DNA from 3 places in the Streptomyces sp. NPDC031340 genome. Region 1 is predicted to be linked to each of the others. Evidence: predicted binding sites of a transcription regulator. Region 1 holds the regulator's gene; each other region holds the start of a gene.
What was found. Region 1 encodes HspR, which represses chaperone genes until heat shock. Its sites were predicted from a motif close to TTGAGNNNNNNNNNCTCAA; they were not measured.

Region 1 (9,511 bases):
CGTGGCCCTGCCCCGGCTGCTGCGCACCATCGAGGACAGCATCTCCGTCCAGCGCCGGCGCGAGGCCCGGCTGGCCGACCTCTTCGAGCCGTTCATGGCCCTCGACGCGCAGATCGTGCCCGGCAACGACCCCCTGGCGATCAGCGTCCTGGGCGGTCTCGAGCAGATCAACACCGCCATCTCCGAGGCGACCGCCCGCGCCGGCCGCGAGGCGCTGGCCATCCAGCCCGGCAAGCGCTCCGACGCCGCGATGGCCGCCTCGCTGCCCATGGAGCAGCGCCTGCTCAGCGCGGGCGGCCGGATGCGCACGCTCTACCAGCACACCCAGCGCCACTCCCTCGCCGTCCAGGCCCACTACGAGCAGTTGCGGGGCGACTTCGAGGTCCGCACCCTGGACGAGCTCACCGAGCGGCTCATCGTGCTCGACCGGACCGTCGCCTTCATCCCCGCGAACGCCGACCGCACCCTCGCCCTGGAGGTACGCCACCCCGCCCTGGTCGGCTACCTGGTGACCGCGTTCGAGCGGCTGTGGCGGCTGGCCACGCCGATGCTCCCGGAGCCGGCCGGAATGCCCGCCCGCGGCGGTGTCACCCCCCGTCAGCACGCCGTCGCCGCACTCCTCGTGGAGGGCCACACCGACGCCGTCATCGCCGAGCGGCTCAGCATGAACGTGCGCACCGTGCGGGTCCACATCGCCAAGCTCGCGGCGACGCTGGGCAGCGAGAGCCGGGCCCAGCTCGGCTACCTCATCGGACAGTCCGGGATTCTCGACCGCGAACGGTGACCGGGGCCGCGTCCGGGGGCCGGCGGGGGCCGTCCAGGCCCACCTGGGCGATGCGGACGCCGAGCTGGGTGCGGCTGGCCGCGCCGAGGGTCTCGGACAGGCGCGCGATGTGCGCGCGGCAGGTGCGGACGCTGATGCCGAGCCGCTCGGCGATGACGGCGTCCTGGTGACCCTCCGCCAGCAGGGCCGCGATGGACTGCTCCCGGTGCGAGATGCCCTCGATGCCGGTGTCCGGCAGCGGCGCGGTCAGCGGGATCGCCAGCCGCCACATGCGGTCGAACACCGTGCCCAGATAGCCGACCAGGGCCGGGTGGCGCAGCTCCAGGGCGAGGGTGCGGTCCGCGTTCGCGGGAATGAAGGCCACCGTGCGGTCGAACAGGATGAGCCGGTCGATGACCTCGTCGAGGGTCCTCGCCTCGACCGCGTCGCCCATCAGCTCCAGGTAGTTGCGCAGCCCCTGGCCGTGCCGGGCCACGTGCGTGTACAGGTCCCGCATCCGCACGCCCCGGCCACGCAGCGCGAGGGCCCGGTGCAGGCCCTCCGTCAGCTCGTGCTCCGGGCGGATCCCGCCGGGCTGCACGGTCAGCACCTCGGTCGTGCACGCCTCGGTCGCCTCGTCCATGGCGGCCTGGATGCGCGAGAGGCCGTCCAGGACGCGGATCGCCGAGCCTCCCGAACCCTCGGGCGACGCCGCCGGCACGGGCGGGCCCAGCCCGGCGTACCGCTCGACGGCGGCCACCACCGTGCCCACCCGCCGCTGGCTGGCGCTGACTTCGTCGTACACCCCGCGCAGCAGCCGGGTCATGACCTCCTGCGGGGAGGTCGGCACCAGCCAGTCCATGTCGTCGGGGTCCGGGTGCAGCAGCGCCAGTTCGAGCAGACAGGGCACCGGTCCGGCGTCCCGGCGGGACACCCGGCCGCGCCGCACGGCCCGGGAGTACACGCGGTCCCCGGCCTCGCACAGTCGGTCAGCACCGTGTGGATGCTCGTCCGTCCCGTGCCCGGCCATCGCCCGTTCCACCCCCGGTTCCGCCGTCTTCCGCAGCGCAACTATGCGCGGACCGAACCGGCTCCGCAACACGGCTCCCGCACGGGTGCCCGCTGGAAAGCACCGGTATGCACGCCTATGACCGGGGCTTCTTCCGTACGGTTGCAACAAGCTGATGCCCGCTTCGCCGGACGCCGCTCCACCGGGGCGGGAGCGGGCCGCCAGGGCGGGCCCGGGCGGCCGGTGTTGGCCGGATATCGCCGTAGCGTCAGTTCAGGCCGATGGCGGCGCAGGCCGACTTGTACTTGCCGGCGCAGATGTCGGAGATCTTGTAGACGCCGTCCGCGATGACGGTGGACTTGATGTTCTTCTTCGTCAGCGCGGTCACGGTGACGAGCTGCGCCGGGATGTCCTTGTCGGTGGGGCTGTCGACGGTGTTCTCGGTGAGGGCGTCGAACTGGATCTCGTGGCCCTGGACCTTGGCCACGGCCATCTGCGCGGCGGCCGCCGCCTCGTCGGGGTAGGACTTGTACACGCTCATGTACTGCTCGCCGGAGACGATCCGCTGCACCGCCGCCAGTTCGGCGTCCTGGCCGGTGATCGGCGGCAGCTTGGTCACCCCGGCGTTCTCCAGCGCCTTGACGATGCCGCCCGCCATGCCGTCGTTGGCGGAGTAGACGGCGGCGATGTTGTCCTTGCCGATCGCCTCGATCGCGGCGGTCATGTTGGCCTGGGCGTTCTCCGGCTTCCAGTCCTTGGTGTCATAGGACTTGGCGATCGTCACCTTGCCGTTGAGCTCGGACATCGCGCCCGACTTGAACTGCTTGGCGTTCGGGTCGGTGGGCGAGCCGTTCATCATGACGATCTTGTACGAGGTGTCGGCCCCGCTGCCCAGGGACTCCAGCAGGGAACGGCCCTGCACCTCGCCCACCAGCTCGTTGTCGAAGGAGATGTAGGCGTCGATGGGGCCCTCGGCGAGCCGGTCGTAGGCGATGACCGGGATGCCGGCGTCCTTGGCCTTCTTCACCTGGTCGGCGATCGCGTGCGAGTCGACGGCGTCGAGCAGGATGATGTCGACCTTGTCGTCGATCATCCGCTGCATCTGGTCGGCCTGCTTGTCCGCGTCCTGCTCGGCGTTGGCGTAGGAGACCTTGCCCCGGTTGCCGGTGAGAGCGGCGACCTGCTTCTTGATGATGGGGTAGTCGAAGCTCTCGTACCGCGTGTTGGCCTTCTCCGGGAGCAGCAGACCGACGGTGACATCGTTGCCCTTGGTCGGACTCGCCGTGCTGCCGCTCGACGACGCGCCCAGCACCCCGCAGGCGCTCAGCGACACGGACAGGGCGGACGCGGCCACGGCTATGGCGGTACGACGCATGGGTCTGCTCACTTCTGATGCTTTCCGGACATGGGCGCACCCTTGCGACCCAGGTGTCTGAAAAGACAACGCTTCCCCAGCCCTCAGCGTCAAGCCGAACTACTTAACGAGTGCGCAACACCACGCTCCGCTTGCTCTGTGAAGACTCGACAAATTCGCCTCCACGGCCTGTTCACAGGCCCTCCATGCGGCGGTGACCCATGAGAAGGCAAAGATCCGTACAACCAACCGCTTTCCTCGCGAGTCGTGATCATGGCAGCCCCTTCCAGCCCGTTCCCCGTTCGACCAGAGGACCGAATGAACTCAGCCAGCCGCACGACCGCGGCGGCGGCCACCGCCGTCGTGCTCGCCACCGCGGGCACCCTGCTCACCGGCGCAGCCCCCGCGTCCGCCGCGACCACCTGCGCGTCCCCCGTCTACAAGCGGCAGTTCTACGCGAACACGACGTTCTCCGGCACCCCGAAGAAGACGGACTGCGACTCCGCGGTCAGCGAGAACTGGGGCACCGGCGCGCCCGCCTCCGGGCTGCCGTCGAACTACTTCGGCGTCCGCTGGACCGTCACCCGTGACTTCGGCTCCGGCGGCCCGTTCTCGCTGCCGGTCTCCGCCCAGGACGGCATCCGCGTCTACCTCGACGGCGTCCGCAAGGTCGATCTGTGGAAGAACACCTCCACGACCGTCTCCAAGACCGCCGACGTCACCGTCCCGTCCGGCAAGCACACCCTCCGCGTGGACTACGTCAACTGGACCGGCCCGGCGAACGTCGCCTTCTCCTATCTGCCGCGCACCTCCGCCACCGTGGACACGGTCAAGCCGCTCGCACCGACGGGCGCTTCGGCCGCCTATGACAGCGCGACCGGCAAGGCCAAGCTGGGCTGGGCGAAGAACAAGGAGATGGACCTCGCGGGCTACCGCGTCTACCGGCGGCTGAAGGGCGCCTCGTTCGGCGCCACCCCGCTCGCCACCACCACCTCCGCCTCCTACACCGACAGCACCCTGCCGGTGACCGGGGCGACGTACTACTACGAGGTCCGCGCCTACGACAAGGCCGGCAACGTGTCGACGGGCAGCGCCGACCAGCCCGTCACCACCGCCGACCGGGTCGCACCCGGCGTGCCCACCGTGGTGAGCGCGAGCGGCGAGGTGACGCCGACGGGCGGCACGGGCGGGCTGAAGGTCGCCTGGAAGCAGGTCGCGGACGCGGTGTCGTACCGCGTCTTCCGCTCGGCGACCAAGGACGGCACCTACACCGCGCTCGGCAGCACCGGCGGACTCTCCTACCTGGACACCTCGGCCGCCGAGAGCACCGCGTACTACTACCGCGTGTCGGCCGTCGACGCGGCCGGCAACGAGTCCGCGCGGTCCGCACCCCAGCGCGGCTGGATCTGGGACAACGACCCGCCGCCGCTGGTCACCGGACTGACCGCCACCCCGACCGCGTACGGCTTCCACCTGAAGTGGGACAAGAGCCCGGCCGCCGACCTGCAGCACTACCGGCTCTACCGGGGCGAGCTGTACGACGACGAGGGCGAGCAGTTCTGCTACGCCGACGTCTCGCACTACATCTACCCCGACGACACCTCCTTCGACTACGCCACCCTCCCGGACGGCGAGGAGGTCTGCTTCTTCATCGACGCCGTGGACGACGACGACAACTCCGCCATCGAGTGGAACGGCCCCGCCGAGGCGGTGACCGTCACCGAACTCGACATGACGCCGAGCGTGGCCACCCCGGCGGGCTCGCCACTGAGGCTGGAGGCGACCCCGGCGGAGGGCGACGAGGGCAACATGCTGATCTGGTCCGGGCTGGGCGCGGGCGAGGAGACGTCCGGCGAGAAGGCCCAGGGCTTCCGGATCTACCGCTGGAACCCCGCCATGTCCGCGTACGAGAAGATCGCCGACCGCGGGGCCGGCGCCTTCGAGTACTTCGACACCGGGGCCGGGCGCGGCACCACGTCCTACTACTGGGTGACCGGGGTGAAGGCCGACGGCACCGAGACGACGCCCGCGGGCGACTGGGTGGTCACCGCGCCCTGAACGCGCGGAAGGGGCCCGGAGATCCGGGCCCCTTCCGTCAAGCGCCTGCGGGGTCAGTCCGCGTCGGTGCGGGACTGCGGCTGCCGCTTGGGCCGCCACACCACCAGCGCGCTGGTCTGCTGGACCTCCTGGTAGGGAACCAGGTCGCGCCGGTAGGAGGCGTGCACCGCGGCCTCGCGCTGCTGCATCGCGGCCGCCGCGCCGTCCAGGGCCGCCTGGAGTTCCGCGACGCGGGACTGCAGGGCGGCGACCTGGTTCTCCAGTTCGATGATCCGCTTGATGCCGGCCAGGTTGATGCCCTCGTCCTGGGACAACTGCTGCACCTGGCGGAGCAGTTCGATGTCACGGGCCGAGTAGCGGCGTCCCCGGCCCGCCGTGCGGTCGGGGGACACCAGACCCAGACGGTCGTACTGACGCAGCGTCTGCGGGTGCAGACCGGACAGCTGTGCGGCCACCGAGATGACGTAGACCGGGGTCTCCTCGGTCAGTTCATACGGATTGCGTCGACGGCCGTCCATCTCGTCATGCTCCCTTCGCGGCCTGGAACAGCTCCGCCCGCGGATCCTCACCCGCGGTCGCCTCGCGATACGCCTCGAGCGCGTCACGAGCCTTCCCCGTCACGTCCTTGGGGACACTCACCTCGACGGTGACCAGGAGGTCGCCGCGGGTGCCGTCCTTGCGGACCGAGCCCTTGCCGCGGGCGCGCATGGTGCGCCCGTTGGGGGTGCCCGGCGGCAGCTTCAGGGTGACCGGCGGTCCGCCCAGGGTGGGGACCCTGATCTCGCCGCCGAGCGCCGCCTCCGCGAACGTCACCGGCACGGTCACCGTCAGGTTGTCGTCCTTGCGGCCGAACACCGGGTGGGCGCCGACGTGCACGGTGACGTACAGGTCGCCGGCCGGGCCGCCGCGCTCGCCCGGCGCGCCCTTGCCGCGCAGCCGGATGCGCTGCCCGTCCGACACCCCGGCGGGGATGCGGACCTGCATGGTCCGGGAGGACTTCGCCCGGCCCGAGCCCTTGCAGACCTCGCAGGGGTGCTCCGCGATCAGGCCGCGGCCCTTGCAGTCCGGGCAGGGGTCGGTCAGCGAGAAACCGCCGCCGGAGCCCCGGGCGACCTGGCCGGTGCCCACGCAGGTCGGGCAGACCCGCGGGTTGCCGTTCTTGTCGCCGGTGCCGGAACAGGCCCGGCAGGGCGCCTGCGAGGACATCCGCAGCGGGACGGTCGCCCCCTCGATCGCCTCGGTGAAGCTGAGGGTGACCTCGGTGTCGACGTCCTGGCCGCGCCGGGGCTGCACGCGCGTGGTGCCCGAGCTGCCGCGGTTGAACAGGCCCCCGAACACGTCGCCGATACCGCCGCCGAAGCCGCCGGCCTGGCCGCCCTGGGCGCCGCCTCCGAAGAGGTCGCCCAGGTCGAAGTTGAAGGAGCCGCCGCCCGCGCCCGGCCCCGGGCGGAACCCGCCGTTGCCGAAGAGGGCGCGGGCCTCGTCGTACTCCTTGCGCTTCTTGGGGTCGCCGAGGACGTCGTTCGCCTCGGAGATCTCCTTGAAGCGCTCCTCCGCCTTGGCGTTGCCCTTGTTGGCGTCCGGGTGGAACTCACGGGCGAGCTTCCGGTACGCCTTCTTGATCTCGGCCTCGGTGGCGTCCTTGGGGACGCCGAGGACCTTGTAGTAGTCCTTCTCGATGAAGTCCTTGGTGCTCATCCTCGACGTCCCTCCTTCCCGGTCGGTTCAAGCTCAGCCCTCGTCCGGGCCACCGCTCTCCTTGTCGTCGGCCGCCTCCGCCGTCTCCTCGGCCTTCACGGTCTGCGCACCCGGCTGCGGCTCGGCCACGGCCACCCGCGCGGGGCGGATGGTGCGCTCGCCGATGCGGTACCCGGGCTGCAGGATCGCCACGCACGTCGTCTCGGTGACGTCCGGCGCGTAGCTGTGCATCAGCGCCTCGTGGATCGTCGGGTCGAAGGGCTCGCCCTCCTTGCCGAACTGCTGCAGGCCCATCTTCGCCGCGACGGTCTCCAGCGACTCCGCGACGGACTTGAAGCCGCCGACGAGTTCGCCGTGTTCCCGCGCGCGGCCGATGTCGTCGAGCACGGGCAGGAGCTCGGTCAGGAGGTTCGCGACGGCGATCTCCTTGACCGTGATCCGGTCGCGTTCGACACGGCGGCGGTAGTTCTGGAACTCGGCCTGGAGCCGCTGGAGGTCCGCCGTGCGCTCGTCGAGCGCCTTGCGCACCTGGTCCAGCTGGGCCGTCAGACCGGTGATCTTCTCTGCGTCCCCGGCCGGGGCCGCCTCCTCCTTGGGGGCGGCGGCCTTCGGCTCGGCGTCGTCGGGGGTCGCGCCGGAGGGGACGTCGGGCTTCTCCTCGAAGCCCGGGGTCTCCTCCGTCACGCGGCACCGTCCTTGCGCTCGTCGTCGACGATCTCGGCGTCCACGACATCGTCCTCGGCCTTCGGGGCCTCGGCGCCGCCCGCGGCGGCCTGCGAGGCCTGGGCGTCGGCGTACATGGCCTGGCCCAGCTTCTGGGACACGGCCGCGACCTTCTCCGTGGCGGAGCGGATCTCGGTGCTGTCCTCGCCCTTGAGCTTCTCCTTCAGCTCGGCGACGGCGGCCTCGACCTCGGTCTTGATCTCGCCCGGGACCTTGTCCTCGTTGTCCTTGAGGAACTTCTCGGTCTGGTAGACGAGCTGCTCGCCCTGGTTGCGGGTCTCGGCGGCCTCGCGGCGCTTGTGGTCCTCCTCCGCGTAGCGCTCGGCCTCCTCGCGCATGCGGTCGACCTCGTCCTTCGGGAGCGAGGAGCCGCCGGTGACGGTCATCTTCTGCTCCTTCCCGGTGCCCAGGTCCTTCGCCGTGACGTGCATGATGCCGTTGGCGTCGATGTCGAAGGAGACCTCGATCTGCGGGACGCCGCGCGGCGCCGGCGGCAGACCGGTCAGCTCGAACATGCCGAGCTTCTTGTTGTACGCGGCGATCTCGCGCTCGCCCTGGTAGACCTGGATCTGGACCGACGGCTGGTTGTCCTCGGCCGTGGTGAAGATCTCGGAGCGCTTGGTCGGGATCGTGGTGTTGCGCTCGATCAGCTTGGTCATGATGCCGCCCTTGGTCTCGATACCGAGGGACAGCGGGGTGACGTCCAGCAGCAGGACGTCCTTGACCTCGCCCTTGAGGACACCGGCCTGGAGCGAGGCGCCGATGGCGACGACCTCGTCCGGGTTGACGCCCTTGTTGGCCTCCTTGCCGCCGGTCAGCTCCTTGACGAGCTCGGCGACGGCGGGCATACGGGTGGATCCGCCGACGAGGACGACGTGGTCGATCTCGTTGATGGAGATGCCGGCGTCCTTGATGACGTTGTGGAACGGCGTCTTGCAGCGCTCCAGCAGGTCGGCCGTCAGCTGCTGGAACTGAGCCCGGGTGAGCTTCTCGTCCAGGTGCAGCGGGCCCTCGGCGGACGCGGTGATGTAGGGCAGGTTGATCGAGGTCTCGGTGGACGAGGACAGCTCGATCTTGGCCTTCTCGGCGGCCTCGCGCAGACGCTGCAGGGCCATCTTGTCCTTGGCCAGGTCCACGCCGTGACCCGACTTGAACTGCTGCACCAGGTAGTCGACGACGCGCTGGTCCCAGTCGTCACCACCGAGGTGGTTGTCACCGTTGGTGGCCTTCACCTCGACGACGCCGTCGCCGATCTCCAGCAGGGACACGTCGAAGGTGCCGCCGCCGAGGTCGAAGACGAGGATCGTCTGGTCGTCCTTGTCGAGGCCGTAGGCGAGCGCCGCCGCGGTGGGCTCGTTGACGATGCGCAGGACGTTCAGGCCCGCGATCTCGCCGGCCTCCTTGGTCGCCTGACGCTCGGAGTCGTTGAAGTACGCCGGGACGGTGATGACCGCGTCGGTCACCTTCTCGCCCAGGTACGCCTCGGCGTCCCGCTTCAGCTTCTGCAGGATGAACGCGGAGATCTGCTGCGGGTTGAAGTCCTTCCCGTCCAGCTGGATCTTCCAGTCGGTGCCCATGTGGCGCTTCACGGACCGGATGGTCCGGTCCACGTTGGTGACCGCCTGGCGCTTGGCCACCTCGCCGACGAGCACTTCACCGTTCTTGGCGAAGGCGACGACGGACGGCGTGGTCCTGGCGCCCTCGGCGTTGGTGATGACGGTGGGCTCGCCGCCCTCCAGAACGCTGACGACGGAGTTAGTCGTGCCCAGGTCGATGCCGACCGCACGTGCCATGGTTGCTTCCTCCAGCTGACTTGAGTGGAACGGACTCAAGTGTGCCTGACGCGCGGCGCTGGGTCAACAGACCTGAGTCAGCCGGACTCAACTCTTATCCATTCCTGACACGC
Region 2 (9,511 bases), on a different contig from region 1:
TCACCCTCTTGTTTCGGCAGATCCATGCCATTAGCGTTCGCCGCCGAGTGAAGCGCTTCGACACTCTGAGGAAATCGACGCTCTGAGGGAATCGACGCTCTGAGGGAACAAGGGACGAACCAGCCGTGACAACGACAACCAACCTGCCGTCGCAGGGCCCTGACGGCATGCCGGGCGAGCGGTCCGCGGACGCCATCGTGACCAACCCGGTGATCCCCGGTTTCCACCCCGATCCGAGCGTCTGCCGCGTGGGCGACGACTACTACCTCGTCTGCTCCAGCTTCGAGTACTTCCCCGGCATCCCCGTCTTCCACAGCCGTGACCTGGTGCACTGGACGCAGATCGGCAACGCCCTCGACCGGCCGAGCCAGCTCCGCCTGACCTCCGGCACGGCGTCGTCCGGCGGCATCTACGCCCCCACCCTGCGCCACCACGACGGCCGCTTCTGGCTCATCGTCACGAACGTGGCCGAGGGCGAGGGCAACATGCTGTTCACCGCCACCGACCCCGCGGGGCCCTGGTCCGACCCGGTCCGTCTGCCGGGCGTCAAGGGCATCGACCCGGACCTCGCCTGGGACGAGGACGGCACCTGCTGGTGCACTTTCGCCGGGGTCTCGCAGGTCCGGATCGACCCGTACACCGGGGAGACGCTGGAAACGCCGCGGCGGCTGTGGTCCGGCACCCCCGGTGCCCTGGCCCCGGAAGCGCCTCACCTGTACCGCGTCGGCGAGTACTGGTACCTGCTCATCGCGGAGGGCGGCACCGAGCGCGGCCACGGCGTCTCGATCGCCCGCGGGCGCACCCCCGACGGTCCGTTCGAGCCGTGCCCGGCCAACCCGATCCTGACGCATCGCAGTACGGATCGTCCCGTCCAGAACACCGGCCACGCGGACCTGGTCCAGGGCCCCGACGGTTCGTGGTGGATGGTGCTGCTGGGCGTCCGGCCGCGCGGTGGCACGCCGGGCTGGCACGTCCTCGGGCGCGAGACCTTCCTCGCGCCGGTGACCTGGGCGGACGGCTGGCCCGTCGTCGGCGAGGTGTCGCCCGCCCTGCCCGCCCCGCCCTGGCCGCTCGTCCCCGGGCCCGTCGAGTCCGGCCGGGACGACTTCGACCTCGCGGAACTGCGACCGTGCTGGATCTCCGTGCGCAACCGTCCGCAGGAGCACTGCACCACCGAGGAGCGGGCCGGCTGGCTGACGCTCCGTGCCCGGGGCGACGGTCCGGACGGTCCGGACGGTCTGGATGATCCCGACGGTCCGGACGGTCCGGACGATCCCGGCGTCGTCTTCGTCGGCCGCCGCCAGCAGCACCTGACCTGCCGGGTGCGGACCCGGATCGATCCGGCGCGGGGGCGCGGAGGTCTCGCCGTCCGGCTGGACGAGGAGCACCACTACGAGATCGAGGCCTCCGAGGGGGAAGTGCGCGTGCTCGGCCGCGTCGGGTCTCTGCGTACCGTCGTGGGCTCCCGGCCCGTACCCGCGGGGCCCGTGGTCCTCGGCCTCCGCGTGAGCGACACCCCGCTGCGGGACGCCCGCACGGGACCCGACACCCTCACGTTCGGCATCGAGGAGCCGGACGGCACGTTCACCACGCTCGGCAGCCTGGACGGCCGCTATCTGTCGACCGAGGTCGCGGGCGGCTTCACCGGCAGGGTCATCGGCATGTACGCCGCGGCCGGCACGGTCCACTTCGACTGGTTCGACTACGAGCCGCTCGCCCCCTGAACCGGCCGGGCCCGGCCGTCACCACGCCGCCGCTCCCGGCCGGGCCGGGCCCGCCTCCCCCTCGCCCCTCGCTCCCCGCTCCCCGCCTCTCGCTCCTCACCCCCTGCCTTCACCGACCCCCCACGGGCGGAACCCCCGCTCGGCCAACGAAGAAAGGTCAAGAGATGAAGGGAACGCAACGCCCCGGCGGCCGCCGCAGACGCGGTCCGGGCCGGGTGCTCGGCCTGCTGCTGGCGCTGGTCGCCGCGATCGGGCTCACCAGCACCAGCGCCTTAGCAGCACCGAACCACGAGGAGGCGTCCGCGGGGCTGAAGTCCCGGGCGCTCAGCCCCGTGAGCGCGGTGGCGGCGATGCAGCCCAGCTGGAACCTGGGCAACACGCTGGACGCCATCCCGGACGAGACGTCCTGGGGCAACCCGCTGGTCACCAAGTCCCTGTTCGACACCATCAAGGCCGAGGGCTTCCGCAGCGTGCGGATCCCCGTCACCTGGACCGACCACCAGTCCGCCACCGCCCCCTACACGATCGACACGACGTTCATGAACCGCGTCAAGCAGGTGGTCGACTGGGCCCTGGCCGACGGCCTCTACGTGGTGATCAACGTCCATCACGACTCGTGGCAGTGGGTCTCCGCCATGCCCACCGACCACGACAACGTCCTGGCCCGCTTCAACGCCATCTGGCAGCAGGTCGCCGCGGAGTTCAAGGACTCCCCGCAGACACTGCTCTTCGAGAGCATCAACGAACCGCAGTTCAAGAACGTCAGTGACGCGCAGAGCATCCAGTACCTGGACGAGCTGGACACCTCGTTCCACAGCATCGTGCGCGGCTCCGGCGGCAACAACGCGACCCGGCTGCTGATGCTGCCCACCCTGTTCTGCAACGCCGGCCAGACCTACCTGGACGCCCTGGTCAGCAAGATGACCGCGCTGAACGACGCCAACCTGGTGGCCACCGTGCACTTCTACGGCTGGTACCCGTTCAGCGTGAACGTGGCCGGCGGCACGCGGTACGACGAGACCGCGCAGAAGGACATGACCGACACCTTCACCCGGCTGCGGGACAGCCTCGTCGCCAAGCAGATCCCCGTCTACATCGGCGAGTTCGGCCTGCTGGGGTACCCCGACTACTTCCACCCCTCCCGCGTCGAACAGGGCGAAGCGCTCAAGTACTACGAGCAGTTCGGCTACGAGGCCCGGACCGCCGGGGTGACCACCGCCCTGTGGGATCCCTTCGCGTACCTGAACCGCTCCACGCTGCAGTGGCGTGACCCGGCCCTGATCGCGCAGATCAAGTCGAGCTGGACCACCCGCTCCGGAACCGCCTCCTCGGACCGGGTCTTCGTGCCCAAGTCGAGCGCGATCACGGCGAAGACGCTGACGCTGAACCTGAACGGCACCACCTTCAAGGGGCTCTACCAGGGCAGCACCAAGCTCACCTCGGGCCGGGACTACACCGTCTCCGGCAACCAGCTCACGCTCACGGCCACGGCCCTCACCCGGCTGACCGGCGACCGTGCCTACGGGACCAACGCGACTGTCGAGGCCCGGTTCTCCAAGGGTCTGCCCTGGAAGATCTACGTGACCACGTACGACACGCCGGTCCTCTCGAACGCGACCGGCACCACCGGTGGTCTCACCGTCCCCACGCAGTTCCGCGGCGACCTGCTGGCGACCATGGAGGCGAAGTACGCCGACGGCAGCAACGCCGGCCAGACCAGCTGGACTCCTTACCAGGAGTTCAACGCGGCCTTCTCCCCCGACTATCCGGGCAACGCGCTCCTGCTCACCTCGGACTTCCTCAACGCGCTGCGCGACGGTGCGCCGGTGACGCTCACCTTCCACTTCTGGAGCGGCGCCACCGTGACGTACACGGTGACGAAGTCCGGAAGCTCGGTGACCGGCACGGCCTCCTGACCGTCCGGGCCCCGGGTGCCGCCCTGGCGCCCGGGGCTCTTCGCCGCCCGCCCGGTCCTCGGGCGGAGCGTTCAGTCCTTGGGCGGCGCCGTGCTCTCCCGGACGGTGAGCGTGGTCGCGATCTCCAGTCCGGACTGGGGCACGTCCTCGCCACGGCCGAGGGCCAGCGCCAGCTCGGTGGCGGCCACCGCCATCTCGGCCAGCGGCTGGTGGACCGTGGTCAGCGGCGGATCGACCCAGGCGACGGCCGGTACGTCGTCGAAGCCCACCACGCTGACGTCCTCGGGGATGCCCAGCCCGAGTTCGCGCGCCGCCTGGTAGACGCCGAGCGCCTGCATGTCGTTGGCGGTGAAGACGGCGGTGGGGCGATCGGGCCTGGAGAGCAGCTCGCGTGCCGCCGTGTACCCGTCCTCCCGGGTGAGGAAGGTCTTGACCACCAGGTCCGGCTCCACCGGCAGGCCCGCCTCGGCGAGCGCGGAGGAGTAACCCGCCTGACGCGCACGGCAGAACGGGTGGTCAGGGCCGTTGATCATCGCGATGCGCCGGTGTCCCAGTCCTGTCAGGTGCCGGGTCGCCGCCTGACCGCCCCGCCAGTTGGTGGCGCCCACGAACGGCACGTCGTCGGGAAGCTCCTCGTTGGGGTCGAAGACGACGAACGGGATGCCCTTCGCGGTCAGTTGCTCCCGCTCCGCCTCGGACAGCTGCGCCACCGACAGAACGCACTGCGGGCGCCGTCCCACCGTGTCCTCCATGGTCCTGACCGGCGTGTCCCGGAGACCGAACTCCGACACCAGGACACTGACCTTGTTCCTGCGGGCCACCCGCTCGACACCACGGATGATCTCCACCGCCCACATGCTCTCCAGCTCGCGGAACACCAGCTCCACGAGGTTGCTGCGGTTCTTCGGCGGCTTGCGGTAGCCGTAGCGGTGGATGAGTTCCTCGATGCGGGCCCGGGTGCCGTCGGACACGCCGGGCCGGCCGTTGAGCACCTTCGACACGGTGGGGACCGAGACGCCCGCGGACTCGGCGATGTACGCGATGGTGACGGCCGCCGGCCCACCGGCCCGCGCGCTCGGCTCCGCCGTCTCTTCGGTCTCTTCCGCCTCTTCGGCGGTCTCCACCGTCTCTTCCGCCGAAGGCACTTGTGATCGGTTGTCCGGCACGGCCGCCTGTCCCCATCCCCTCGCCTGCTGAGGGCGTCATTGTGACACCGCTCGTCGCCGAGGAGTCCGGCGGTCCTCAGGCCGCTCTCAAGCCGCTCCTCCCTTGTGGTCGGTGTCGTCGTCGACGATCTCCGCATCGACCACGCCGTCGTCGTGCGGCGCGGTGTGCTCCGTACCCGCGCTCGTGCCCGTGCCCGCGCCCGCCGCGGTCGACTGCTGCCCGGCCTGCGCGTACATGGCCTGGCCCATCTTCTGGCTGACGGTGCCGAGCTTCTCGACTCCGGTGCGCAGGGCGCCGGTCTCGGCGTTCTGCTTCAGCAGGGCCTTCAGCTCCTCGGTCGCGGACTCCACCTCGGACTTCGTGTCCGCCGGGATGCGGTCCTCGTTGTCACGCAGGAACTTCTCGGTCTGGTAGACGAGTTGCTCGGCCTGGTTGCGGGTCTCGGCGGCCTCCCGGCGCCCCCGGTCCTCCTCGGCGTACTGCTCGGCCTCCCGCATCATGCGGTCGATGTCGTCCTTGGGCAGGGCCGAGCCGCCGGTGACGGTCATCTTCTGCTCGCGGCCCGTCGCGAGGTCCTTGGCGGAGACGTGCATGATCCCGTTGGCGTCGATGTCGAAGGCCACCTCGATCTGCGGCACCCCGCGCGGGGCGGGTGGCAGACCGGTCAGGTCGAAGACGCCGAGCTTCTTGTTGTAGGCGGCGATCTCGCGTTCACCCTGGTAGACCTGGATGCCGACCGAGGGCTGATTGTCGGTGGCGGTGGTGAAGATCTCCGAACGCCGGGTCGGGATCGTGGTGTTGCGCTCGATCAGCTTGGTCATGATGCCGCCCTTGGTCTCGATGCCGAGGGACAGCGGGGTGACGTCGAGCAGCAGCACGTCCTTGACGTCGCCGCGGATGACGCCCGCCTGCAGGGCCGCCCCGACCGCCACCACCTCGTCCGGGTTGACGCCCTTGTGCGGCTCCTTGCCGGTGAGTTCCTTGACCAGGTCGGTCACCGCGGGCATCCGCGTCGAGCCGCCGACGAGGATGACGTGGTCGACCGCGGACAACTCCACGCCCGCGTCCTTGACCGCCTGGTGGAAGGGGGTCTTGCAACGGTCGAGCAGGTCCGCGGTGAGCTCCTGGAACTGCGCGCGGGTCAGCTTCTCGTCGAGGTGCAGGGGGCCTTCGGCGGAGGCGGTGATGTACGGCAGGTTGATCGTCGTCTCGGACGACGCGGACAGCTCGATCTTGGCCTTCTCGGCGCCCTCGCGCAGCCGCTGCAACGCCATCTTGTCCTTGCCGAGGTCGATGCCGTACTGCCCCTTGAACCGCTTGACCAGGTACTCCACGATCCGCTGGTCCCAGTCGTCGCCGCCGAGGTGGGTGTCGCCGTTGGTCGCCTTGACCTCGATGACCCCCTCGCCCATCTCCAGCAGCGACACGTCGAAGGTGCCGCCGCCGAGGTCGAAGACCAGCACCGTCTGCTCCTCGCCCCGGTCGAGGCCGTAGGCGAGGGCCGCCGCGGTCGGCTCGTTGATGATCCTGAGGACCTTCAGGCCCGCGATCTCCCCGGCCTCCTTGGTGGCCTGCCGCTGGGAGTCGTCGAAGTAGGCGGGGACGGTGATCACCGCTTCCGTGACGTCCTCGCCGAGGTAGGACTCCGCGTCCCGCTTCAGCTTCTGCAGCACCCGCGCCGACAGCTCCTGCGCCTGGTAGCGGGTGCCGTCGACGGAGCCGTGCTCCGGGAAGCGCCAGTGGGCGTCGCCCATGTGCCGCTTGACCGAACGGGCCGTGCGCTCCACGTTCGTCACGGCCTGCCGTTTCGCGACCTCGCCGACGAGCACCTCCCCGTTCTTCGCGAAGGCCACGACCGACGGGGTGGTCCTGGCCCCCTCCGCGTTCGCTACGACGGTGGGCTCGCCGCCTTCCAACACGGCCACCACCGAGTTCGTGGTACCGAGATCGATCCCGACCGCACGTGCCATCTCCGTCCCCTTTCGCCAGGGCACTGCCACATTTCAAGCACAAAACTTGAGTGGGCCGTTGTCAATGCCACACGGTCCCGAGTACCCCGGGAACGCGGATGCCGCGCCTCCCGGTCTCGGGGGGCGCGGCACCGGAGCGGAAGCGGGTCCGCGGTTTCTCAGGCGAGCGTCCTGCTCAGGCGAGTTTCGCCGACAGCGTGATCGTCGTGCCCGCGAGGGCCTGGCTGACGGGGCAGTTGGCCTTGGCGTTCTCCGCGGCGGCGACGAACGCGTCGTTGTCGATGCCCTCGACCGTGCCCTCGACGGTCAGGTGGATGCCGGTGATGCCCTCACCCGGCTGGAAGGTGACGTCGGCGGAGGTGACGAGCTTGGTGGGCGGGGTGCCGGCACCGGCCAGGCCGTGCGACAGCGCCATGGAGAAGCAGCTGGAGTGGGCGGCGGCGATCAGCTCCTCGGGGCTGGTCTTGCCGTTCGCCTGCTCGGCGCGCGACGGCCACGACACCGGCTGCTCGCCGATGCCGGAGGAGTCGAAGGTGACGACTCCGTTGCCCTCGAGCAGGTTGCCTTCCCAGACGGTGTGTGCGGAGCGCGTGGTTGCCACGGTGAATCCTTCCGAATTCCGGCTGTTGCTTGGGACACCATCCGATCACATTCCCGGTCACCGCACCCGGAAGACCGGCCCACGAGCGGTGAACGGCAGCCGCGCCCCCTCCGGGATCAGGTAGGCGTGCTCACGCCGGACCCGCAGGACGTCGCACCAGCCGTCCGTGATCACCAGCACTGGCGCGCCGGGCGGGAAGTCGTCGGCGCGGTGCAGCAGGTCGATGCCGGGCTGCAGGACCGTGCCGCCGCGGCCGCGCACCTTGACCCGGCCGGCGATCTCGGCGACCGGCAGGTAGCCGGCGTCGTGCGGGGCCGCGTCGCAGAAGACGACGCGGGCGGCCGGCACGTCCCGGGCCTCGGCGTAGGAGGCGATCGCCCCCAGCGCCTTGCCGAGCAGGGTGCGCTCCATGGAACCGGAGGTGTCCAGGACGACGCCGAACGTGCAACGGGTGACCTCCTCGGGCGGGAACCAGTGGCCGGCCCGGGGGATGTCGGGGGTGGCGGACTGGCGCCGCGAGGGACGCGCGTAGGACCGTACGGGCTCCGGGCGGGGCACGAATTCGTCGAACCAGCGGGCGAGCTTGGCGTCCCAGGGCAGCGGCGGGTGGCTGAGGGCGCGGATCTCCTCGACCAGGCCGCCGGGCAGGAAGCCGCGCTCCTGTCGCTGGTGCAGGTCCAGGCCCTGGCCCAGGCCGCGGCGGTAGAACTCGTCGAGGTCGACGTAGTCGCCGGGCGGGCCCAGGGGTCCGCCGAGGATGTCGCCCACTCCCTTGCCGCGCAGGGTGGCCAGGCGGCGCAGGCGGCGCAGGTCGCCGGCGATGCGGTCGTAGACCTCCTCCGCGGACAGGCCGGCCAGCGCCGGGTCGTGCAGCAGGCCCTCGGGCATGGTGCCGACCTGCATCTCGCACAGCCAGGCGTTGATGACGTAGTCGCAGGCGACGTTGAACAGGTAGGGGTCGCGGGCGCCGCAGCGGTCGCCGTGGCGCAGGGCGGCGTGCAGCATCTCGTGGGCGAGGACGAACCGCCATTCCTCGTCGTCGAGGGTCCGCAGCGGGTTGACGTAGATCTCGCCGGCCTCCGCGTCGACCGCGGCGACGGAGATGCCGTGCGCGCGGGCGAGTTCGGCGTCGGCGACCAGGGTGATGCCGGCCGCGATGCCGCCCAGCAGGGGGTAGGAGGACACGAACCAGCTCAGGGCGCGCTGCCAGGGCCGCTGCGGGGCCGCTTCGCCGCCGAGGGAGTCCCGGCGGCCGCCCGCCATGTCCATCGCGGCGGACACGGTGCGGGTCAGCGCGGTGGCGAACGCGAGCTGGTGGTCCGGCGGCTGCCCGTACCAGCCGTGCCATGTCACCAGCAGCAGGTCAGCCTCGTCGCCCGCGGTGCCGCAGCGCTCGTAGGCGGCCGGGATCCCGTCGCGCCGCCAGCGGGCGGCGAGCTGCTCCTCGTCGCCGTCCGGATAGGAGTCCGGCAGGTCGTCGGGGGTCCTGCCGGCGGGGAAGCCGAGCAGGAAGCGGTTGACGACCGCGCAACGGGCGGCGAGCTCGCAGCGGTCGGGCTGCGCGCGGGCGCCCTTGGCCGCCGGAACGTGCCCGAAGCCGAGGTGCAGAACGGCGTGCGCGAGGGCCCACGCCCAGTCCTCCGGGTCGGCGATGCGGGCGGGGTGCACGTGCAGCACGGCGCCGGAGTCGACGCGCACCAGCCCGTCGCGGGGCGCGAGGGCGCACTCCTCCTCCCGGCAGACGCTGAACTCGACGGCCGCGAGCGCCGGGTTGGCCTTCACCAGCCGCATCCCCGCGGCGAACGCCTCGGCCGCCGGGTCCCGCTTCTTCCGCCCCTTGCCGCGGGCACGGCTCACCGGCGCGCCTCCACCAGGCGCGGCATGTCCCGCGCCGCCTCCACCAGGAACCACGACGGCAGGACGGGATTGCCGTCGGGGTCGGAGGCGATGACGGTCTGCGCGACCTCGACGGAGATCTCGGCGAGTTGCACCAGCAGCGACTTGGCTCGGTACGCGGTCTGCCGGCCGCTCGCCGACAGGTGGTCCTTGCCGGCGGGCAGTTCCTTGATCAGACGTCCGCGGAAGGAGTCGGCGAGGTAGTAGAGCAGGTCGCGGTCCTCGACGCGGTGCGGC
Region 3 (9,511 bases), on a different contig from region 1:
TCGACGAGCAGCCGCTCGGAGCGGCCGTCGGAGGTGTCCATCAGGAAGCAGCCGTTGGCGATGATCTGCAGCAACTCGCCGTGCCGGCGCAGCACGACCTCGCCGTAGGGGCCCTCACGGCGATCCAGGACCACGGGGGTGTCGTAGGTGGCGGTCATGGGCCCATCCTGCACGAACACGGCGCTACGGCCACGGGAATTGTGGGTGTCCGCACGACGCGTGCGCCGCGGCCGGGGTGGTGGCTGGGGTCGCAGCCGCAGCCGCAGCCGCAGCTGCAGTCGCAGCTGCAGTCGCAGCCGGGGCCAGGGGCCGGGCGGCACAGGCCCCGGCCGCCCGCCCACGGGCCGGGCCCAGGCCCCGGGCCCCCACGGGCCGGGCCCCGGAAGCCTCAGACGTCCAGGCCGTGCCCGTACGGGAACACCGGGTCGGCCGTGTCGTCGGGCACGTCCGGGCGGGTGTCCGCCACCGCCGCCATCGACCGCGGCAGCTCGAACGGCAGCCGGCCCTCGGCCCGCGCCCGCCCGAACACGACGTCCAGCAGAGCCGCGTCCGACGCCCCGAAGTCGGCGACCAGCGCGGCCGCCCGCTCGGCGATCTCCGGGAGCACCGCGGGCCGTTCGAGGTTGACGCACACCACGGTCGGCACCGTGTCCAGCAGTCGCAGGATCTCCTTGAGTTCGTCCTCGGGGAAGGCCAGCGAGCCGGAGTGGAAGAACGACTCGAAGGCGCCGGGCCGCGCCTCGTAGGGGGTGCGCAGCCGCAGCACGGCCACGTCCGCGGCGGCCGGATCGGCGACCACGTCCCCGTACGCCGCGGCCGTCCGCTCGCTCACCCCCCGGACGTACAGGCCGGGCCGGCCACGCAGCGGCAGCAGGGCGTCCCGGTCGGTCAGGACGGTCAGCGACCGGCGCTGGGCGGCCTCGCCGAGCGCCCGGAACTCACGCGCCCCGACGATCTCCTCGGCCCGGTCGGGGTCGACGTACGGGTTCTCGAACAGTCCGAGGACGAACTTCTCGCGCAGCAGCCGCCGTACGGAGACGTCGAGGCGCTCCTCGCTCACCCGGCCCGAGCGGACCAGCTCCACGATCACCTCGGGACACTGCTCGCCGCCGAACTGGTCGACCCCCGCGTCCAGCGCCTTCGCCGCGCGCTCGGCGACGCTCAGGTGCTCCGCGCCCCAGGCCCGCGCCGGGTGCGGCTCGCCCATGATGTCCGCGTCGGTGAGCAGGCCCCAGTCGGTGCAGACGACGCCTCCGAAGCCGAGCCGCTCGCGCAGCAGACCTGTCAGGACGTCCCGGTTGAAGCCGAAGCCGACCTCCTCCCAGTCGGTGCCGACGGGCTTGCCGTAGTACGGCATCATCTGCGAGCACCCGGCCTCGACGGCGGCCACGAAGGGCGCCAGGTGGTACTCGCGCATCCCGCCCGGGTACACCTGCTCCTTGCCGTAGGGGAAGTGCGGGTCCTCGCCGTCCTTCTGCGGGCCGCCGCCGGGGAAGTGCTTGACCATCGCGGCGACCGAACCCGGCCCGAGCCGCGGGCCCTGCAGACCGCGCACGTACGCCCGGACGAGTTCGGCCGCCGTCTCCGCGCGGGAGCCGAACGTCCCGGACTGGCGCGACCAGCGCGGCTCGGTGGCCAGGTCGATCTGCGGATGCAGGGCCACCCGGAAGCCCACCGCCAGGTACTCGCGGCGCACGGTGTCCGCGAACCGCTGCACCAGCTCCGCGTCCCCGATCGCGGCCAGCCCCAGCGGCTCCGGCCAGGCCGAGAAGTCACCGGCGAGGAAGGAGGCGCCCGGGTTGTCGGTGAAGGCGTGGCGCGGATCGGTGGACAGGGTGACCGGGATGCCCAGGCGGGTGTCCGCCGCCAGCTCCTGCAGCCGGTTGGCCCACTGGGCCGTCTCGCGGGCGCCGGCCTGGCCCACCAGGTTGAAGTGGGTCAGGTGGCGGCCGACGACCAGCTCGGTGGTGCCGTGCGGAAGGAAGGCGCCCGGCTCCTCGGCGAGCGTGCCGCCCGGTCCCATGGCGAGCATGGTGTGGAAGAGCTGGCCCGCCTTCTCCGCCAGGGTCATGCGGGACAGCAGGTCCTCGACCCGCTCGTCGACGGGTCGGGCCGGATCGCGGTACGTGGGGCTGGGCATCGGCGGATTCCTTGGATTCCTCGAGTACGGGACGAGTTACTTGACCGAGCGCACGAACTGCACGGCGAGCGCTCCCAGTACGGCGGCGATCGCGCCGAAGAGGAACAGCGCGCCGTAGTTTCCGCCGCCGCCGATCGCCAGCAGGGACGGGGCGACGATGGGCACGAGGGACTGGGGCAGGGCGTTGCCGATGTTCAGTACACCCATGTCCTTGGCGGACTCCTCGGGGTTGGGCAGCACCGCGGCCGCCAGCGCCATGTCGACGGACAGGTAGAGACCCTCGCCGAAGCCGAAGACGACCAGGGCGGCGACGTACGTCCCGAAGGACTGGGCCGAGGCGATCATCCCGAGGCTGACGCCCATCACCAGCGAGGCGCCCAGCACGTACGGCTTGCGGCGGCCGGAGCGGTCGGAGAGCTGGCCGCCGACGAGGGAGCCCAGCACGGTGGCCGCGACCATCGCCAGGGTGCCCGCGAACACCTTGTCGGTGACCTCGTCCGCGCCGTAACCGAGGCGGTCCATCAGGAAGTACACCTGGTAGCTGGTCACGCAGGAGGCGCCGGTGAAGACCAGGAAGCGTCCGGCGAAGTTCCACGCGAAGTCGGGGTGGCGGCGCGGGTTCACCCAGAAGCTGCGCAGGAACTCCTTGACGGAGTACGGCTCGAAGGCGCCGGCGCGGGCCGGGCGGTCCTTCATCACGGCGGCCAGGTAGCCGACCGCGACGACCCCGATGACGCCGGGGACGAGGAAGGCGAGCGCCATCGAGTCGCTGAACAGCTGCGCCAGCGCCGATCCGCCGATCAGCGACAGCGAGATCGTCATGCCGACCAGGCCGGAGACCCGGGCCTGCTGGTGCGCAGGGATCAGGTCGGGAATGGTCGACGTCAGGGCGGCCAGGGCGGCGTTGATGCCGAGCTGTGCCAGGGCCCAGCCGAGCATGAGGACCGGGATGCTGCCGCCGAGGGCCACCACCAGCAGGCCCGCGAGGCCGGCCAGCATGCCGCCGATCAGCCACGGGCGCCGGCGGCCGAACCGGCTGGTGGTGCGGTCGGACAGGGCGCCGAAGACGGGGTTGCCGAGCATCGCCAGCAGGGCGCCGACGGACAGTACCTGGCCGAGGGCGGCGCCGCGGTCGGTCTCCGGCACGATCTGGGAGACCCGCAGGGCGAGGGTCACCACCACCGGGGTGAGGACGGCGAGATAGGCGCCGAACTGGGCGAAGACCAGGCCGAAGACCAGCTTGGCGGGGGCGGACGGTTCGGCGGGCGCGGGAGACGAGAGGGATGCTCCCGCGTGAGCGGACGCGGGCGTCGGGGAGGACGTCTCGTCGAGCGGCGCGTCGTGGCTGAGGGCCATGGCGACTCTCCATGGGGGACGGGGGCGGCTTCTTCGCCGCACCGGCGCGACCAGGGAAGCAGCAAAACCGAGTGGGTAGTAGGTTTTCTGCGCGTGGCTTGAATCACGTTGCACATGGCTTGAAAAGTGATGTCGCTTACTCGTGTAACCGACGGTCGCGGACGTGTGCCCCGGGCCGCGTCCCGCCCGCCGTCGGCGCGGCTATCGTGGCGGGCATGGTCCAGAAGGAGAACGGCGGCACCCGCACAGGCGCAGGCAGGGGCACCTACGCCGTGGGCGACGAGCGCCGGCTGCGCATCCTCGACGCCGCTGTCGAGCACTTCGCCCAGTGGGGCTTCCATGCCTCCTCCCTGGCCCGCATCGCCAAGGACGTCGGGATCACGCAGGGTGGCCTGCTGCACCACTTCCGCAGCAAGGAGGACCTCCTGGTGCAGGTCCTCGCCCGCACGGACGAGGCCGACGAGGAGAAGTTCTTCTCCCACGACTTCGCCTCGGCCCTCGAATGCTTCACCACCGTCCTGCGGCTCGCCCGCTACAACAGCATCCGGTTGGGCCGTACCCGGATGTTCAACGTCCTCGCCGCCGAGGCGGGCGACCCCGGCCACCCCGCGCACGCCTACTTCGTCCAGCGCTACGCCAGACTCGTGGAGCACCTCTCCGCCACGCTGCGCCGGGCCGTCGAGAGCGGCGAACTGCGGCCGGACGCCGACCCGGTGGGCATGGCGCACGAACTGGCCGCCGTCATGGACGGCCTGCAGTTGCAGTGGGTGCTCGACTCCCGGAACTTCGACATGGTCGGCCGGCTGCGCGCCTACCTCGACCGCACCCTGCGGTCACTCACCGCCGCGGGGACGGGCCTGCCCGCGGAGGCGTGAACGGCCGGGGCGAGCGCGGTGCGACGGTCGCCGTACGCCTGGAACGCGGTCATGGCGTCACCGCGGTGCGGCCGCCCCCGCCTCAGGGCCTCCCCTGTGAACGCGCGCTGGTCAGCGGCGCCACCACGCGCCAGCCCAGACGTTCGTACAGCGCTCGGCCGGCCGGGGTCCCGGCCAGTACGCCGGTCTGCGCGCCCTGTTCGGCCGCCGCGCGCTCCAGCGTCCGCACCACCAGGGCGCCGAGCCCGCGGCGGCGATGCGCGGGGGAGGTGGCGACCTGGTCCAGGGTCGCGGTCGCGCCGGTGGGCGTGATCTGACCGCGGGCCGCCCAAGAGCCGTCGGCGGCGGCGACCATCGCGCGGGTGACGCCGCCGCGCGTCCAGGTGCGCAGCCGGTAGCCGGCGGGCGGGGTCGGCGGCGACGGGGCGGGCCGCGCCAGCGGGACCGTCATCAGCCAGCCGGTCTCGGGGTCGATCCACCACCGTTCGTCGAGCCACCGCCTCACCGTCCCCGGGTCCTGGAACACCTTCAGCCACACCCCGGCCCCCGCCACCGAGTCCGCCACCTCTCGCACGGCCCGCTCGGGGACGGCGTCGCCGACCGTGCCGAAGACGTGCCGCGTGACATGACCGTCCAGGCCCACGTCGATCGTGCAGCCCCAGGGCTCGGACACGGGCGGCGCCGCCCCGCGGGACACGACCCACCCGTCCACCCACGCCCGCACGATCCCGTCCACGATCTCTCCACGTAATAGATGGAAGCCTTGGCTGTCTATTACTCCGAGACGATAGACGGCCCGTCGTCCGTGGTGGCGCGGGTGATCGCTCTCGGCGAACAGGCCCCGGGGAACAACGCGGAGCCCTCGAGCATTGAGTCGGCATAGCTCAACTTGACTGCCGAAGGGGAGATCATGGCTGCTGAGTCCGAGGCGTTCACACCGCTCGCCCTGCCTGTGCTGCCGCTCGACGACGAGGTCGTGCTGCCCGGGATGGTGGTTCCGCTGGACCTGAGCGACGCCGATGTGCGCGCAGCGGTGGAGGCCGCCCAGGCCGCCGCCCGCTCCGAGCCGGGGAAGCCGAGGGTGCTCCTGGTGCCCCGCGTCGACGGGACCTACGCGGGCACCGGTGTGCTCGGCACCGTCGAGCAGGTCGGCCGGCTGGCGGACGGTGACCCGGGTGCGCTGGTCCGCGGCCGTGGCCGCGTACGGATCGGCGCGGGCACCACCGGCCCGGGTGCGGCGCTGTGGGTCGAGGGCACGCGGATCGACGAGAAGGTGCCCGACCCGCTCCCGGGCCACGCGGTCGAACTGGTCAAGGAGTACAAGGCGCTCGCCACCGCCTGGCTGCGCAAGCGCGGCGCCTGGCAGGTCGTCGACCGGGTCCAGGCCATCGACGACGTCTCCGCGCTCGCCGACAACTCCGGTTACTCGCCGTTCCTGACCACCGAGCAGAAGATCCAGCTCCTGGAGACCACCGACCCGGTCGCCCGTCTGAAGCTGGCCACCCAGCAGCTGCGTGACCACCTCGCCGAGCAGGACGTCGCCGAGACCATCGCCAAGGACGTCCAGGAAGGCGTGGACAAGCAGCAGCGGGAGTTCCTGCTGCGCCGTCAGCTGGAGGCCGTCCGCAAGGAGCTGCGCGAGCTCAACGGTGAGAAGGAGGGCGAGGAGTCCGACGACTACCGGGCCCGCGTCGAGGCCGCCGACCTGCCGGAGAAGGTCCGCGAGGCGGCCCTGAAGGAGGTCGACAAGCTGGAGCGGTCCTCCGACCAGTCGCCCGAGGGCTCCTGGATCCGCACCTGGCTGGACACCGTCCTCGAACTGCCGTGGAACGAGCGCACCGAGGACGCCTACGACATCCAGGGCGCCAAGGCGGTCCTGGACGCCGAGCACGCCGGTCTGGAAGACGTGAAGGAGCGGATCACCGAGTACCTCGCGGTCCGCAAGCGCCGCGCCGACCGGGGCCTGGGCGTCGTCGGCGGCCGGCGCGGAGGCGCCGTGCTCGCTCTGGTCGGCCCGCCCGGCGTCGGCAAGACCTCGCTCGGCGAGTCCGTGGCGCACGCCATGGGCCGCAAGTTCGTCCGCGTCGCTCTCGGCGGCGTCCGTGACGAGGCGGAGATCCGCGGCCACCGGCGCACCTACGTCGGCGCGCTGCCCGGCCGCATCGTCCGCGCGGTCAAGGAGGCCGGTTCGATGAACCCGGTCGTCCTGCTCGACGAGATCGACAAGGTCGGCTCCGACTTCCGCGGCGACCCCGCGGCGGCCCTCCTCGAAGTCCTGGACCCGGCGCAGAACCACACCTTCCGCGACCACTACCTGGAGGTCGAACTCGACCTGTCCGACGTCGTCTTCCTCGCCACCGCCAACGTCCTGGAGGCCATCCCGGAGGCGCTCCTGGACCGTATGGAACTGGTCCGGCTGGACGGCTACACCGAGGACGAGAAGGTCGTCATCGCCCGCGACCACCTGCTCCCGCGCCAGCTGGAGCGGGCCGGCCTCGCCGAGGACGAGGTGACCCTGGACGAGGGCGCGCTGCGCAAGCTCGCCGGCGAGTACACGCGCGAGGCGGGGGTGCGCACCCTGGAGCGGTCGATCGCCCGGCTGCTGCGCAAGATCGCCGCGCAGCACGAACTCGGCCGGCGCGAGCTGCCGTTCACCGTCCGCGCGGACGATCTGCGCGGGCTGATCGGCCGGCCGCACCACGTGCCGGAGGCGGCCCAGGACCCGGCCGAGCGCCGCACCGCGGTGCCCGGCGTGGCGACGGGCCTGGCGGTCACCGGGGCCGGCGGTGACGTCCTGTTCGTCGAGGCGTCCCTCGCGGACCCGGAGACGGGCGCGGCGGGCCTGACCCTGACCGGTCAGCTGGGCGACGTGATGAAGGAGTCGGCGCAGATCGCGCTGAGCTTCCTGCGCAGCCACGGCGCCGAGCTGGAGCTGCCGGTGGCGGACCTGAAGGACCGGGGCGTGCACATCCACTTCCCGGCGGGCGCGGTCCCCAAGGACGGCCCGAGCGCCGGCGTCACGATGACGACCGCGCTGGCCTCGCTGCTGTCCGGCCGACTGGTCCGCACCGACGTGGCGATGACCGGCGAGGTGTCGCTGACCGGCCGGGTGCTGCCGATCGGCGGGGTGAAGCAGAAGCTGCTCGCGGCGCAGCGGGCGGGCGTGACCACGGTCATCATCCCCAAGCGCAACGAGCCCGACCTGGACGACGTCCCGGCGGAGGTGCTGGACAAGCTCGACGTGCACGCCGTCACCGACGTCCGCCAGGTCCTGGAGCTGGCCCTCGCGCCCGCCGCGAGCGGCGCGGAGCCGGAGGTTCCGGTGGCGGCGGTGGGGGCACCTCCCAGGCTTTTGGCGCTGGGGGAGGACGCCATCGGATGAGGGAAGGCCCGGGTTCTCGTGAGGGAGGCCCGGGCCGCTCCCATGTGCGGGACGGGGCATCGGCGCGCGGGGCGTCAGCGTGCGGGGTGGTGCGTCAGCCGTTCGCGAGCGCCTGCACCCGGTCGAGCGCGCCGTTGAACTTGTCGTGGTCGCCGACCGTCGGCCCGGACGAGGTGTACTGCCACATCGTGTAGTACGACCATCCGGCCGGCAGCGTCCCCGGGTCGGAGGCGTACCGCGCGATCCACAGCGGGTTGTTGGAGGCGAAGCCGCCGTAGTTGCCGGTGCACTGGGTCCACCAGCTGGTGGCCGTGTAGATCACGGCGTCGCGGCCCGTGCGGGACTTGTACGTGTTCAGGAAGTCGGCGATCCAGCTCACCATCGCGGCCGCCGACTTGCCGTAGCAGGCGGCGCCGTAGGGGTTCCACTCGATGTCGAGCGCGCCCGGGAGGGTCTTGCCGTCCCCGGACCAGCCGCCGCCGTGGTCCACGAAGTAGTTGGCCTGGGTCGCGCCGCTGGTGGTGTCCGGGGTCGCGAAGTGGTAGGCGCCGCGGATCATGCCCACGTTGTACGAGCCGTTGTACTGCTGCGCGAAGTAGGGGTTCGTGTAGTACGTCCCCTCGGTGGCCTTGGTGTAGGCCCACCTGACCCCGCTGTTCCAGAGGGTCGACCAGTCGACGTTTCCCTGGTAGCCGGAGACGTCGACGCCCTCCGTCTGGGTGGCGTCACCGGTGGTGGGGGTGCCGGCGCTGCCGTCGTGGGCCAGGACGCCCATGCCCATGTAGGCGGAGCCGCGGGCGGGCGTGCCCGCGGCGGACGCCGGCACGGCGAGGACGAGGGAGAGGGCGGCGAGCAGGAGCCCGGCGAGGAAGAGGCGCCGGGGATGGAGCGGTCCGGGTCTGTGCACGGGCATGACGTGCCTCCGAAGGCTCGGTGATGCTCGGTCGGGGTGGTGGGGGATCGGGAGTGGGGGTGCGGGGGGTTGGGGTGGGGGGAGGTGCTGGAAGGCGCCGGCGCTGACCGGCCGGGCGCCGACGAGAATGGCGTGAGCATGCCATTCGGGGCTGCTGAAGAAGCTACGCACGTAGACCGGCGGCTGGGAAGGGGGACCGGAGGCTGCCGTTGGTCTAAGCCTGCGAAATACTTGCCGAGCTGCGGCGATGACGGCGTTCGGCGGAAACTTTCAGTACTGGGAAAACCGAGGCAGGGACTGACGTGCACGAAGGCGGAAACGGCGGCGGACGCCGAGCTGAGTCGCAGGCGTCACCGAGCGGCGCGGACCAGGAGTACCTGTCCCTGGAGCGCGAACTGACGGTTCTGCTGCGGCGGGCCCGCGCCAGCCAGGGCGAGATGGCCCGCGAGGTCCACCCGGACCTGGAACCGGCCGCCTACGGCCTCCTCGTGCGGCTGGACGAGCACGGCCGCCAGCGGGCGACGGAACTGGCCGCCTACATCGGCGTCGGCAAGGCCACCATGTCCCGCCAGCTGCGCGCCCTGGAGGAACTGGGCCTGGTCGCCCGCGAGCCCGACCCCGCCGACGGACGGGCCTGGCTGGTCCACCTCACCGAGGAGGGCCGCGGCCGGGTCGGCATGGTCCGCGAGGCGCGCCGGGCCCGCTACGTCAGTCAGCTGGCCCACTGGGACCGCCGAGAGGTGGCCGAACTGGCGCGCCTGCTCGGTCAGTTGAACCGTGGGATGGAGCGGTAGCCCGAGGCCCGAGCGGGTCCCGCCCGGCCGACGGCGCCGCCGGGGCGAGCG

Region 2: the regulator HspR is predicted to act here: its motif matches at 6,824-6,842, upstream of dnaK (molecular chaperone DnaK).
Region 3: the regulator HspR is predicted to act here: its motif matches at 5,241-5,259, upstream of lon (endopeptidase La).

What each region holds. Positions count from the first base shown of each region.
Region 1 covers NZ_JBVIIE010000001.1:314,963-324,473, reverse strand. The annotation lists gene ACZ5GT_RS01455 (helix-turn-helix transcriptional regulator) at 1-784, shown strand, start outside; gene ACZ5GT_RS01450 (helix-turn-helix transcriptional regulator) at 747-1,793, opposite strand; gene ACZ5GT_RS01445 (sugar ABC transporter substrate-binding protein) at 2,041-3,147, opposite strand; gene ACZ5GT_RS01440 (fibronectin type III domain-containing protein) at 3,445-5,184, shown strand; gene ACZ5GT_RS01435 (heat shock protein transcriptional repressor HspR) at 5,238-5,702, opposite strand; gene dnaJ (molecular chaperone DnaJ) at 5,707-6,882, opposite strand; gene grpE (nucleotide exchange factor GrpE) at 6,916-7,566, opposite strand; gene dnaK (molecular chaperone DnaK) at 7,563-9,398, opposite strand; gene ACZ5GT_RS01415 (MraY family glycosyltransferase) at 9,493-9,511, opposite strand, start outside.
Region 2 covers NZ_JBVIIE010000086.1:11,491-21,001, reverse strand. The annotation lists gene ACZ5GT_RS38595 (glycoside hydrolase family 43 protein) at 168-1,724, shown strand; gene ACZ5GT_RS38590 (cellulase family glycosylhydrolase) at 1,889-3,640, shown strand; gene ACZ5GT_RS38585 (LacI family DNA-binding transcriptional regulator) at 3,712-4,764, opposite strand; gene dnaK (molecular chaperone DnaK) at 4,894-6,777, opposite strand; gene ACZ5GT_RS38575 (OsmC family protein) at 6,953-7,378, opposite strand; gene ACZ5GT_RS38570 (vWA domain-containing protein) at 7,436-9,169, opposite strand; gene ACZ5GT_RS38565 (ATP-binding protein) at 9,232-9,511, opposite strand, start outside.
Region 3 covers NZ_JBVIIE010000037.1:76,617-86,127, reverse strand. The annotation lists gene ACZ5GT_RS26825 (spermidine synthase family protein) at 1-158, opposite strand, end outside; gene ACZ5GT_RS26820 (glycoside hydrolase family 3 protein) at 389-2,140, opposite strand; gene ACZ5GT_RS26815 (MFS transporter) at 2,177-3,496, opposite strand; gene ACZ5GT_RS26810 (TetR family transcriptional regulator) at 3,712-4,371, shown strand; gene ACZ5GT_RS26805 (GNAT family N-acetyltransferase) at 4,454-5,107, opposite strand; gene lon (endopeptidase La) at 5,282-7,753, shown strand; gene ACZ5GT_RS26795 (lysozyme) at 7,848-8,666, opposite strand; gene ACZ5GT_RS26790 (MarR family winged helix-turn-helix transcriptional regulator) at 8,969-9,460, shown strand; gene ACZ5GT_RS26785 (PIG-L deacetylase family protein) at 9,375-9,511, opposite strand, start outside.